One region of the Mesorhizobium sp. LMG17149 genome, then DNA from elsewhere that is predicted to be linked to it. Evidence: predicted binding sites of a transcription regulator. Region 1 holds the regulator's gene; the other holds the start of a gene.

Region 1 (5,946 bases):
CGCGCCATGCGCGACGGGTCGCTTGGCCTCGGCGCGACCCGCTCCGAGACGATCAAGCGGGTGATCCTGCCGGCTGCACTACCCGGCATCGTCGGCGCCATCCTGCTGACCGCCTCGCGCGCCATCGGCGAAACGATGATTGTCGTGCTGGCGGCGGGCGTCGCCGCCAACCTTACCATCAACCCGTTCGAGGCAATGACGACCATCACCGTCAAGATCGTCAACCAGCTCACCGGCGACCTCGAGTTCAATTCGCCGCAGACGCTGGTCGCCTTCGCGCTCGGCCTGACGCTGTTCGCGCTGACGTTGGTGATGAACATCGTCGCGCTCTACATCGTGCGCAAATATCGGGAGCAGTACGAATGACCGACATTTCCATGGATACGATGGTCAGGGCGGCGGCCCATCCGCGCCGCGACATCGGCCTGAAGGCCCGTTACGCCGCCGAACGCCGTTTCCGCTTCTATGGCGTCGTGGCGATTTCCGTAGGCCTGGCGTTCCTGGCAATCATGCTGATCACCATCGTCTCGAAAGGCTACACCGCCTTCTGGCAGACGACGGTATCACTGCCGATCTCGTTCGACGAGAAGGTGATCGATCCTTCCGGCAAGCGTGCAACCGATCCGAGCGTTCTGATCAAGGCAAATTATCCCAAGCTTGCCGAAAACGCGCTTGTGGCCAAGCTCGGCATCTCTCCTGATGACAAGCCGATGATCCAGAAGCTCAAGGGCTTCCTGTCGGAAGGCGCCCGCGTCCAGTTGCGCGACATCGTTGCCGCCGATCCGTCCGTGATCGGCACGACACGCAACGTCAACATCCTCGCCGCCGCCAATCTCGACTCGGCTTTCAAGGGCCAGATCGACCTCAGTGTCGAGGAAGCGCGACGCAAGGTCTCGGACCAGCAGATCACCTGGATGAACAAGCTCAAGGCCGAGGGCGCGATGGCCGAGCACTTCAACAGCGGCCTGTTCACCTACGGCGCCTCCAGCCGCCCGGAAACCTCGGGCATGGGCGTGGCGATCATCGGCTCGTTTTATATGATGGTGATCGTGTTGCTCCTGGCGCTGCCGATCGGCGTCGCCGCCTCCATCTATCTGGAGGAGTTCGCCAAGAAGAACCGTTTCACCGACCTTATCGAGGTCAACATCAACAATCTGGCAGCGGTGCCGTCAATCGTCTTCGGCTTGCTCGGCCTCGCGGTGTTCATCAATTTCCTGGGCATGCCGCGCTCCGCCGCTTTCGTCGGCGGCCTGGTGCTGACACTGATGACGCTGCCGACGATCATCATCGCGACGCGCGCTGCACTTGCCGCGGTGCCGCCGTCGATCCGCTCGGCGGCTCTCGGTCTTGGCGCCTCCAAGATGCAGATGGTGTTCCAGCACATCCTGCCGCTTGCCGCACCCGGCATCCTCACCGGCACCATCATCGGTCTAGCGCGTGCGCTCGGTGAAACCGCGCCCCTGCTGCTAATCGGCATGGTCGCCTTCGTCGCCGATCCACCGACGACGCCTTTCGATCCGGCCACCGCGCTGCCGGTGCAGATCTATATGTGGGCGAACGAGGCCGAGCGCGCCTTCGTCGAGCGCATGTCGGGCGCGATCATCATCCTGCTCGTCTTCCTCATGGCCATGAACATCACCGCGATCGTGCTTCGGCGTCGGTTCGAGCGGCGCTGGTAGAAAAAAGGCATTTTGGTATGAACATCATGACCGAACAGTCCCTTGAAAATGCAGTGGGCGATAAGATGAACGCCAAGTCGAACGAAGTGATCAAAATGCGCGGCGACAAGGTCGGCGTGTTCTATGGCGAGAAGCAGGCGCTGTTCGATGTCAATCTCGACGTCCGCCTGAATCAGGTGACGGCGCTGATCGGCCCCTCCGGCTGCGGCAAGTCGACCTTCCTGCGTTGCCTCAACCGCATGAACGACACCATCGATTCCGCGCGGGTAACCGGCAAGATAACGCTCGACGAAGAAGACATCTACGACAAGAACATCGATGTCGTCGAACTCAGGGCGCGCGTCGGCATGGTGTTTCAGAAACCCAATCCGTTCCCCAAGTCGATCTACGAGAACGTCGCCTATGGCCCGCGCATCCACGGATTGGCCAAGCGCAAGGCCGACATGGATCAGATCGTCGAGTCGAGCTTGAAGAAGGCGGCGATCTGGAACGAGGTGAAGGACCGTTTGCAGGAACCTGGCACGGGTCTTTCCGGTGGCCAGCAGCAGCGTCTGTGCATTGCACGCGCCATCGCCGTGTCACCCGAGGTGATCCTGATGGACGAACCGTGTTCGGCGCTCGACCCGATCGCCACTGCTCGCGTCGAGGAACTGATCGACGAACTGCGCCAGAACTATACGATCGTCATCGTCACCCATTCGATGCAGCAGGCCGCGCGCGTGTCGCAGCGCACCGCGATGTTCCATCTAGGCTATCTGGTCGAGGAGGGCGCCACCGACAAGATGTTCACCACCCCCGACGACAAACGCACCCAGGACTACATCACCGGCCGGTTCGGCTGAGCTCAGGCATATGAGGGACGAAGATCATGGGTGAACATACCGTTGCATCTTTCGATGAGGATCTGGAGCAGATCAGCCAGCTGATCCGCGACATGGGCGATCTCGCCCGCTCGATGGTCAGTGGCTCGACCAAGGCTTTGCTCAATTCGGACAATGCGCTGGCGCAGCGCGTGGTTTCCGACGATGCCATCATGGATGCCCGCCAGCGCGAGCTGGACGATCGCGCCATCACGCTGATCGCCAAGCGCCAGCCAATGGCCAACGATCTGCGTGCGGTGGTCGGTTCGATCCGCATGGCCGGCGACCTCGAGCGCATCGGCGACCTTGCCAAGAACATCGCCAAGCGCGTCGGCACTGTCGGGCTGAGCGTCACGCCGCACGATCTTTCGCATTCGATCGACGCGATGGCGCAGCTGGTGCTGATCCAGGTGCAGGGGGTCGTCGACGAGTATGCCGCCGCTGACGCGGCAGCGCTTGCCACGCTCAGAAACAATGATGAACGCATCGACGTCAAATACACCTCGGTGTTCCGCGAGCTGCTGACCTACATGATGGAAGATCCCCGCAACATCACGGCGTGCACGCACCTGTTGTTTTGCGCCAAGAACCTCGAGCGGATCGGCGACCACGTGACCAACATCGCCGAAAATGCCTACTATGTTTTGACCGGCACGCAGCTGCCAGCCAATCGTCCGAAGCAGGACGAGACGGCAATGTCCGCGCCAGCGGCATAACAGGGGTGACCAGCCGATGATCGCACCACGCATCATGGTGGTGGAGGATGAGGAGCCGCTAGGCGTGCTGCTCCGCTACAATCTTGAATCCGAAGGTTACCAGGTCGAGGTCGTGACGCGCGGCGATGAGGCCGAAATCCGGCTGCAGGAGAACGTTCCCGATCTTCTGGTGCTCGACTGGATGGTGCCTGCGGTTTCGGGCATCGAACTCTGCCGGCGCCTGCGAATGCGTCCCGAGACCGAGCGGCTGCCGATCATCATGCTGACCGCGCGAGGCGAGGAAAGCGACCGCGTGCGCGGCCTGTCGACCGGCGCCGACGACTATCTGGTCAAGCCCTTCTCGACGCCGGAGTTCATGGCCAGGGTCAAGGCGCTGCTGCGCCGGGCCAAGCCGGAAGTGCTGTCCAGCGTGCTCAAGGTCGGCGATATCGTGCTCGATCGCGAGTCGCACCGTGTCTATCGCAAGAAGAGCGAGATCCGGCTTGGGCCGACGGAATTCCGCCTGCTCGAATTCATGATGCGCCATCCAGGCCGCGTGTTCTCGCGCAGCCAGCTGCTCGACAATGTCTGGGGCGAGACGATCTACATCGATGAGCGCACGGTCGACGTGCATGTCGGCCGGCTGCGCAAGGCGGTCAACAATGGCCGTATGCCTGATGTCATCCGCACGATCCGTGGGGCCGGATACGCCATCCGAGAGGACTGAACTCCCTCGTTTGAACTCACGCCACGTTCTTGCCGCCGAAACCGGATCTCGCCTGCACGCCCGGCGCAAAAATCTCCTGATCGACGAAGATCAGCGCCCGCATGGCGCAGCCTTCGCGGATCAGCGGCAGTTCGTTCGGCTCGGTGTCGAAGGAAATCGATTTGGAATGCTGGCCGCCGGCGGTCTGGGCAATCGCTTGCCGCAATGCCGGCTCGATCAGGTCGAAGGCGGCGGCGCTGACACCGACCATGGCGACCGGCGCCGGATCGATCAGCGCGAACAGGCTGCCGAGGCCGTAGCCGAGCGCTTCGCCGGCCTTGCGATAGGCTTCCCGTTCGGGTCCGTCACCTTCGCGGGCCGCGGCAGCCAGGGCGCGCATGTCGGCGTCGCTGACATCGGCAACGGGTTCTGCATCCTCGCCCATCTGCCTGGCGTTGCGCCATATGGCGTAATTGCCCGCATAGGCTTCGACGCAGCCGCGCCGTCCGCAGCGACATAGCGCGCCGTTCGGCCGATGGATCATGTGGCCGAATTCGCCGCCCGAAGAATGGGTGCCGGTGAACAATTCGCCCTTCAGCACCAGTCCCATGCCGATGCCGTGCGACAAAAGGATAGCGATGAAATCGTCGCGGTAACGATCGGGGTCGCGCCAGCGCAGCGCCACCGCCATCATGTTGCAGTCGTTCTCCATTATGGCGGGGATGCCGAACTCGTCTTCGAATATGTCAGCGAAGGCGATGTCGGTGTGCGGCGTGATCGGCGACCACAGCATGGCGCGGGCACGGGTGTCGGTGATGCCCTGGATGGCCAGCGCGATGCGGGCGATGCTGCGCACGTCCAGGTCGGGATCTGCCAGGCGGCGCCGCACGATGGCCGTGCATTCCCCGATCAGCGACTCGCGCGACATCGTCAGCGTGTCCAGCCGGCGCTGTTCCTCGGATATTACCTGGCCGGCATAGTCGATGACGGCGACGGAGAGGAAGTTCAGCGACAGCACCACGGTCATTACCGCGGCCGCTTCCGGATTGAGACTGAGGCCGACCTGCGGCCGGCCGCGTTTGAGCGAGCCGGCCTCGCTCGGCTTGCTTTCGGTCAGGATGCCTTCGACGATCAGGTCGGATGAAATCGCCGAGATGGTCGAATGGCTGAGGCTTGTGGTCGCGGCGATCTCGGTTCGCGACGGCTGTCCGGCGCGGCGCACTGCCGCGATCACCATGGCGCGGTTGCGGCGGCGCAGATCGTCGTGGCGGATTCCGACCGACATGTTCTTTCATATCCTCCCGGTCGCCGCGGTTCCTCCTGCCCCTGGAACGCTGTCGGTGACGCCGGTAAATACTGGCAGAAGCTGCAGGCCGTGTCATTTATTTATTCCGAGACTCGAAAAAACCTCGAAATGACATCAAAATCCATCAGAATCGATGTTGACAGCGTTCGGGCGTTGGCCCAGTATTTTTTCGAGGCTCGAAAAAATAGAGCCTTTGTGCCGGCCCTCGGGTCAGTTTGGTCGCGCCATACGCGGCGCAGGGAGGATAATATGAAAAGATTCACGGCCGCCATCCTGGCGGGTGCCGCCATGTCGCTGACGCTCGCGTCTGTCGCGCAGGCGAAGGACAAGGTTGTCGGCGTTTCGTGGTCCAACTTCCAGGAAGAACGCTGGAAGACCGACGAGGCCGCCATGAAGACGGCGATCGAGGCCGCCGGCGACAAGTACATCTCCGCCGATGCGCAGTCCAATCCCGGCAAGCAGCTTACCGATGTCGAAAGCCTGATCTCGCAGGGCGCCAATTCACTGATCATCCTGGCGCAGGATGCGTCGGCCATCGGCCCGGCGGTGCAGAAGGCGCTGGACGAGGGCATTCCGGTCGTCGGCTATGACCGGCTGATCGAGAACAAGGACGTCTTCTATCTGACCTTCGACAACAAGGAAGTCGGCCGCATGCAGGCCCGCGAAGTGTTCAAGGTCAAGCCGGAAGGCAACTACGTCT
Region 2 (5,946 bases), on a different contig from region 1:
CCCTTGTGGGGAGGGCTAGGGTGGGGGTCCTCTTCGCAAGAGTCCATGGCCCTGCGTCGACGGGCGTGGTTCGGCGTAACGCCTACTTGACCGACACGCCCTACTTCACCGACATGCTGGGCCCACCCTCGACAGCCAGCACCAGACGGCGGTTGGTGATCCTTGCCAGTTGCGCCAGGCGCCCGGCCGGCCGCTCGCCATAGAGATCGGCCAGCGATGCCGGCAAGACCAGCGCCAGCACGCCGTTGGCGCGCTGTTCCCATTTCAGCCTGGGCATGATGCCCGGCATCGACGCCGTCAGCAGGTAGACGACGCGCATCATCGCGGCGAGCACGCGCGCCCGCTCCAGATAACGCGGCGGCGCCAGCGCCTTGATCTCGGGGGCGATGGCTTCGTTGAAGATGCCGTCGTGACGATAGGCGTTGGCCATGGCCAGGAAGGCACGGCCGGGATGGTCGACGCCGAAGAAGGAGGCGTGCGCAATGATGTTGAGCGATTGCTTGCCGCGATATTCGGGGTGTGCGCGCCAGCCGATATCGGCCAGCAATGCGGCCGCGTGGCGGTAGCGCGCCTCGTCTTCGGTCTCGTCGATGCCGAAAGCGGCAAACGTCTTGGCGGTCCAGTCGACAAGTTCATGCGCATGGGTGACGGAGCGCGAGCGCAGGCGTGCAAGCTCCTCCGAGGCCGAAATCAGCGGATCGGCCTTCTGCTCCGCCTCGTCGAGCAGCGAATAGAGAAAGCCTTCGCGCACGCCGAGCGCCGAGACGACGATCTTCGACGGCTGCATCGCCGCCATGATCTCCTGCAGCACGACGGCGCCATAGGGCAGCAGCGAACGGCGGTTCTTGGAAACGCCTTCGATGCCCTTGACCTTCTCGATCTCGGCCTTGGCCACCTGCTTGAGGAAATTCGCCGCGCTTTCGGCCGAGATCTCGTAATGGTGCATGACGCCAAGCGGATAGTTGGTCATTTCCATGTGCAGCCGGGCGAGATTTCGCCAGGTGCCGCCAACGGCGTAGAAAGGCCTGCCCTGCCCGCCTTTCAACAGCTTGGCCTTCGCCAGTTCGTCACGCGCGATCTTCGCCGCCTGGGTCAGCGAGTTCTTCGCCATGTCCTGCAGGCGCAAGCCGCCCAGCGGCAGCGTGATGCCGTCGCCGATCGCTTCGCCGGCGACGTCGACCAGTTCGAGGCTGCCGCCGCCCAGATCGCCGGCGATCCCGTCGGCCGGATGGAAGCCGGAAATGACGCCGAGCGCCGAATAATACGCTTCCTGACGGCCGCTGATGACACGGATCTCAGTCTTCAGCACCTCCTCGGCGCGGTGAATGAAATCAGGGCCATTGACCGCCTCGCGGGCCGCGGCGGTGGCCAGCACATACATCTGCTCGGCGCCGGCTTGGTCGGAAAGCGCGCGAAAGCGACGGAACTCTTCCATCGAGCGCGTCACCGCCTCGGGGTCGAGCTTGCCGGTCGAAACGATGCCCCGGCCGAGACCGGCCAGCATCTTTTCGTTGAACAGCATGGTCGGCGAGCGCGCCAGCCCCTCATAGACGACGAGGCGGATCGAGTTCGATCCGATGTCGATGATGGACAGCGGTCGGCGGTCCTGCAGCCGGCCCTGGGAATCAGACAGCATCAGCCGGACGCTGCAGCGTTCTTCTTGCGGCGCTTGAACTGCGCAATGCGCTTGGGCGCATGCGACTTCAGCGCGTCACCCCGTCCCGACAGGCTCGGATTGGTCATGAAATATTCCTGCGCGTTGAACGGTTCCTCGCCCTCCTCCAGCACGACGCGCCGGGAGGTTCCATCAGCCAATACGTCGAAACTTTGCTGATTGTCCATGATGTTGCCCAGCATGATCTGGCCAAGGATCTGTTCGTGCACAGTTGGATTCGTGATCGGCACCATGGTTTCGACGCGGCGGTCGAGATTGCGCGGCATCAGATCGGCCGAGGAGATGTAGACGATCGCTTCGTCCGACGGCAGGCCGTGACCGTTGCCGAAACAATAGATGCGGCTGTGCTCGAGAAAACGGCCGACGATTGATTTTACGCGGATGTTTTCCGACAGGCCCGGAACCTGCGGCCGCAGGCAGCAGATGCCGCGCACGACAAGGTCGATCTCGACGCCGGCGCGGCTGGCATCGTAGAGCGCGTCGATGATGATCGGATCGACGAGTGCGTTCATCTTCATCCAGATGCGCGCCGGTTTCCCCTGCACCGCGTAGGCAATCTCGTCGGCAATGTGCTTGAGGATGCGGCTTCTCAGCGTGAACGGCGAGATCGCCAGCCGCATTTCGTCCGTCGGCTCGGCATAGCCGGTAATGAAATTGAAGAGCTGGGCGACATCGCGGGCAATCGTCGGATCGGTGGTGAAGAAGGACAGGTCAGTGTAGATGCGCGCCGTTACCGGATGGTAGTTGCCGGTGCCGAGGTGCACGTAGTTGCGCAGCTTGCCGTCCTCGCGCCGCACCACCAGCGACATTTTCGAATGGGTTTTCAGCTCGAGAAAGCCGAACACGACCTGCACGCCGGCACGCTCCAGGTCGCGCGCCCAGCGAATGTTGGCTTCTTCGTCGAAACGCGCCTTGAGCTCGACCAGCGCGGTGACCGACTTGCCGGCCTCGGCCGCGTCGACCAGCGCACGCACGATCGGGCTGTCATTGGAGGTGCGGTAAAGCGTCTGCTTGATCGCCACCACTTCCGGATCGGCCATCGCCTGGCGCAGGAACTGCACCACGACGTCAAACGATTCGTAGGGGTGATGGACGACGATGTCCTTCTCGCGGATGGCGGCGAAACAATCGCCGCCATGCTCGCGGATACGCTCGGGAAAACGCGGATTGTAGGGCATGAATTTCAGGTCGTCGCGAGGGACGGCGACGATCTCGGAAATCTGGCTGAGCGCCAGCGGCCCGGTGAGCACGCTGATGCGGCTCGACGACACGCCAAGCTCGCCTGCCACGAAGTCGCGCAATTCGCCAGGCATCAGCCTGTCGAATTCGATGCGGATCACCGAACCGCGCCGCCGCCGCTTCAGCGCCGTTTCGAACAGGCGCACGAGGTCCTCGGACTCCTCCTCGACCTCGATATCGCTATCGCGAATGATGCGAAACGTGCCGGAGCCCTTGACCTCATAGCCGGGGAAGAGCTTGCCGATATAGAGGCCGACCGCCTCTTCCAGCGGGATGAAGCGGACATGATGCTTGCGGTCTGGCAGGCGGATGAAGCGCTTCAGCGCCACCGGCAGGCGCAGCAGCGCGCTCATCTCCTCACCATTCTTGCGATGGCGCAATTGCAGCGCCATCGAGAAGCCGAGATTGGGAATGAACGGGAACGGGTGCGCCGGATCGATCGACAGCGGGGTGAGCACCGGGAAAACCTGTTCCTGGAAATGGTCTTCCAGCCAGATTTTCTCGTCCTTGGTCAGCGCATCGCGGGTGATGCTCTCGATGCCTTCCTTGTTGAGCAGCACGGTAAGCGCCGAAAGGCTCTTCTGCTGGTCTTCCTGCAGCCGCTCGACCTCACGCAGCAGCTGTTCGAGCTGCTGTTCGGGGGTGCGTCCGTCAGGGCTCTTCAGCGTGATGCCCTCGCGCACCTGGCCGGCAAGACCGGCAACACGGACCATGAAGAACTCGTCGAGGTTGGCGGCCGAGATCGACAGGAAGCGGACGCGCTCCAGCAGCGGATGATTGAGGTTCAGCGACTCCTCGAGGACGCGCCGGTTGAACTGCAGCCAGGAAAACTCGCGGTTGACAAACCGGTCCGGATTGCCGCCCTCCGGGCGAGCCACCTCGACATCAACGAATTCGTTCTGCACCGGCTTTAGTTCGTTCATGATTCCCGCTCTTCCACACCGTCAGCCAGGCTAAAGCGTCGTGCGTCATTCAGGACGCGCAAAGGACGCTCTGCCACTCCAAGGCGACGCATGGTCCTTGCCGAAAACCGATGTCGGTCTTCGGGGCCATGCGTTAACCGGCTTAACTTATCCTCTGACAGGCTTTTGCGACAGTTTCATTTCATCGAACTTGCAAAGAGGCCTGATATGATCCAGATGCAGACGAGACTGCGTTAAGGAGACGACGATGGCAGGCGGTTCCATTCCCCATTTTCAGAACGATGCGGGCTATCAGGCAATCGACATCGGCGTGAAGGAATTCATGTGCACGGGCGCCAATCCGCCTTTCGACCACCCGCATGTGTTTCTGGACATGGGCGACGACAACGAAAAAGTCTGCCCCTATTGCTCGACGCTCTACCGCTATTCTCCGAAGCTGAAGGCGACCGAGACGCTGCCGGCCGGCTGCATCTACATCGATCAGGCCGCCTGAGTCTTTCGCGACCAGCCCGATGACCGACACGCGATCCCGGCAAATTGTCATCGCCGGGGCGGGTGTCGCCGGATTGACCGCAGCGCTTGCATTCGCCGAACGCGGCTACCCTGTTCGGGTGTTCGAACAGGCGCAGCGCCTGGAAGCTGCCGGCGCCGGCATCCAGCTCTCTCCCAACGCGACACGTATCCTTCGCCAGCTTGGCGTACTCGACAAGCTGCTGCCGGCAGCGGTGCGGCCGGAAGCCGTGGTGTTGAAGGAGGCCGCGACCTTGCGCGAACTGGCGCGCGTGCCGCTGGGGCAAGCCGCCGAAACGCGCTGGCAGGCGCCCTATCTCGTGGCGCACAGGGCCGATCTGCAGAGCGCACTGACCGCGCGCGTTGCCGAGATGCCGGATATCCATCTCACCACCGGCGCCCGCATCGGCGACGTTGACACCGGCCCGGATGGCATCACCGCGACGGCCGAGATCAATGGCAAAACCGTCGAGGCGGAGGGCCTCCTGCTGGTTGGGGCCGATGGCGTCTGGTCGTCGGTGCGCAGGCTTGCCCGCTCGGCCAAGGGAGCGACCCTCGCAACGAGCCGTTTCTCCGGCGAACTGGCCTGGCGCGCCACCGTCGCGGCCGACAGTGCCGCCGGCCGGAGCTTTGCAGCCATCGGCGCCAGGGACTGCGTCACCACCTTCCTGCATCCCGGCTTCCATATGGTCGCCTATCCCGTCAGCAAGGGTGCGGCCTTCAATCTCGCGGCCTTCACCAGGGGCGACCGCATTGCCGAAGGCTGGTCCGGCAACGCCGACGCCGGGATCCTGACCCGAGCCCTGCGCGGCACCGCGGCAGAACTTGCCCGCCTGGTCGAGCAGGCCGGCCCATGGACCGCATGGCCGATCCACACTGTTGACCCGCAACAGCCCTGGACAACGCCGAACGGCATCGCGCTGATCGGCGACGCCGCGCATGCGATGACCCCGTTCGCGGCGCAAGGCGCGGCCATGGCGATCGAGGATGCGGCGACGCTTGCCGAGGCCGTCTACGCCTCCCCCACTAACCCCTTGGCCGCGCTTGCGGTTTGGGAGCAGTCACGGCGACCGCGTGTCGCGCAGGTCGCCCGACGCGGCGCTGTCAACCGGCTGGCCTGGCATGCCTCGGGTCCGGTGGCGATTGCGCGCAATGTGTTCCTGAAGGTGCGCTCGGAAAAGCTCGCGGCGGATCTGGATTGGCTCTATGGGTGGCGGGCAGTTGAGGCTGCTGTCAGGCGTTGAAAGCCTGACAGGCTGGCGGGACAGCGCCCCCCTCTGTCCTGCCGGACATCTCCCCCACTTGGGGGGAGATCGGCCGGCACCGCCGATTTCACCAATCTCGAACGTTGCAGGGCCGCAGGAAAGAGCGGGGCGCCGAACCGCCAATCTCCCCCCTCGTGGGGGAGATGTCCGGCAGGACAGAGGGGGGCGCGAAGGAATGAGGCGTCTCGCATTGGCGAAACGCGACAAGACGAGACAGCTAATTATACAGCCGCATCGATAGCCCGAGCGATGCAGGCAGCGGGTTCCACCAGCCGGTGCGCAGGCCGGCGATGCGCAAGGCCGCCGCCGTCCAGGTGTTGCAGCCGACCAGTGC

What was found. The regulator PhoB, encoded in region 1, activates phosphate uptake and scavenging genes when phosphate is short. The targets are predictions, from matches to a motif close to TGTCATNNANCTGTCAT.
Region 2: the regulator PhoB is predicted to act here: its motif matches at 4,005-4,021, upstream of NP945_RS03610 (RNA degradosome polyphosphate kinase).

What each region holds. Positions count from the first base shown of each region.
Region 1 covers NZ_JANIFL010000008.1:264,116-270,061, forward strand. Annotated here, with positions in the region: gene pstC (phosphate ABC transporter permease subunit PstC) at 1-366, shown strand, start outside; gene pstA (phosphate ABC transporter permease PstA) at 363-1,679, shown strand; gene pstB (phosphate ABC transporter ATP-binding protein PstB) at 1,697-2,521, shown strand; gene phoU (phosphate signaling complex protein PhoU) at 2,548-3,255, shown strand; gene phoB (phosphate regulon transcriptional regulator PhoB) at 3,272-3,961, shown strand; gene NP945_RS20900 (ROK family protein) at 3,978-5,225, opposite strand; gene xylF (D-xylose ABC transporter substrate-binding protein) at 5,496-5,946, shown strand, end outside.
Region 2 covers NZ_JANIFL010000002.1:67,136-73,081, forward strand. Annotated here, with positions in the region: gene ppx (exopolyphosphatase) at 101-1,636, opposite strand; gene NP945_RS03610 (RNA degradosome polyphosphate kinase) at 1,636-3,837, opposite strand; gene NP945_RS03615 (zinc-finger domain-containing protein) at 4,085-4,330, shown strand; gene NP945_RS03620 (FAD-dependent monooxygenase) at 4,350-5,591, shown strand; gene NP945_RS03630 (TIGR02117 family protein) at 5,830-5,946, opposite strand, start outside.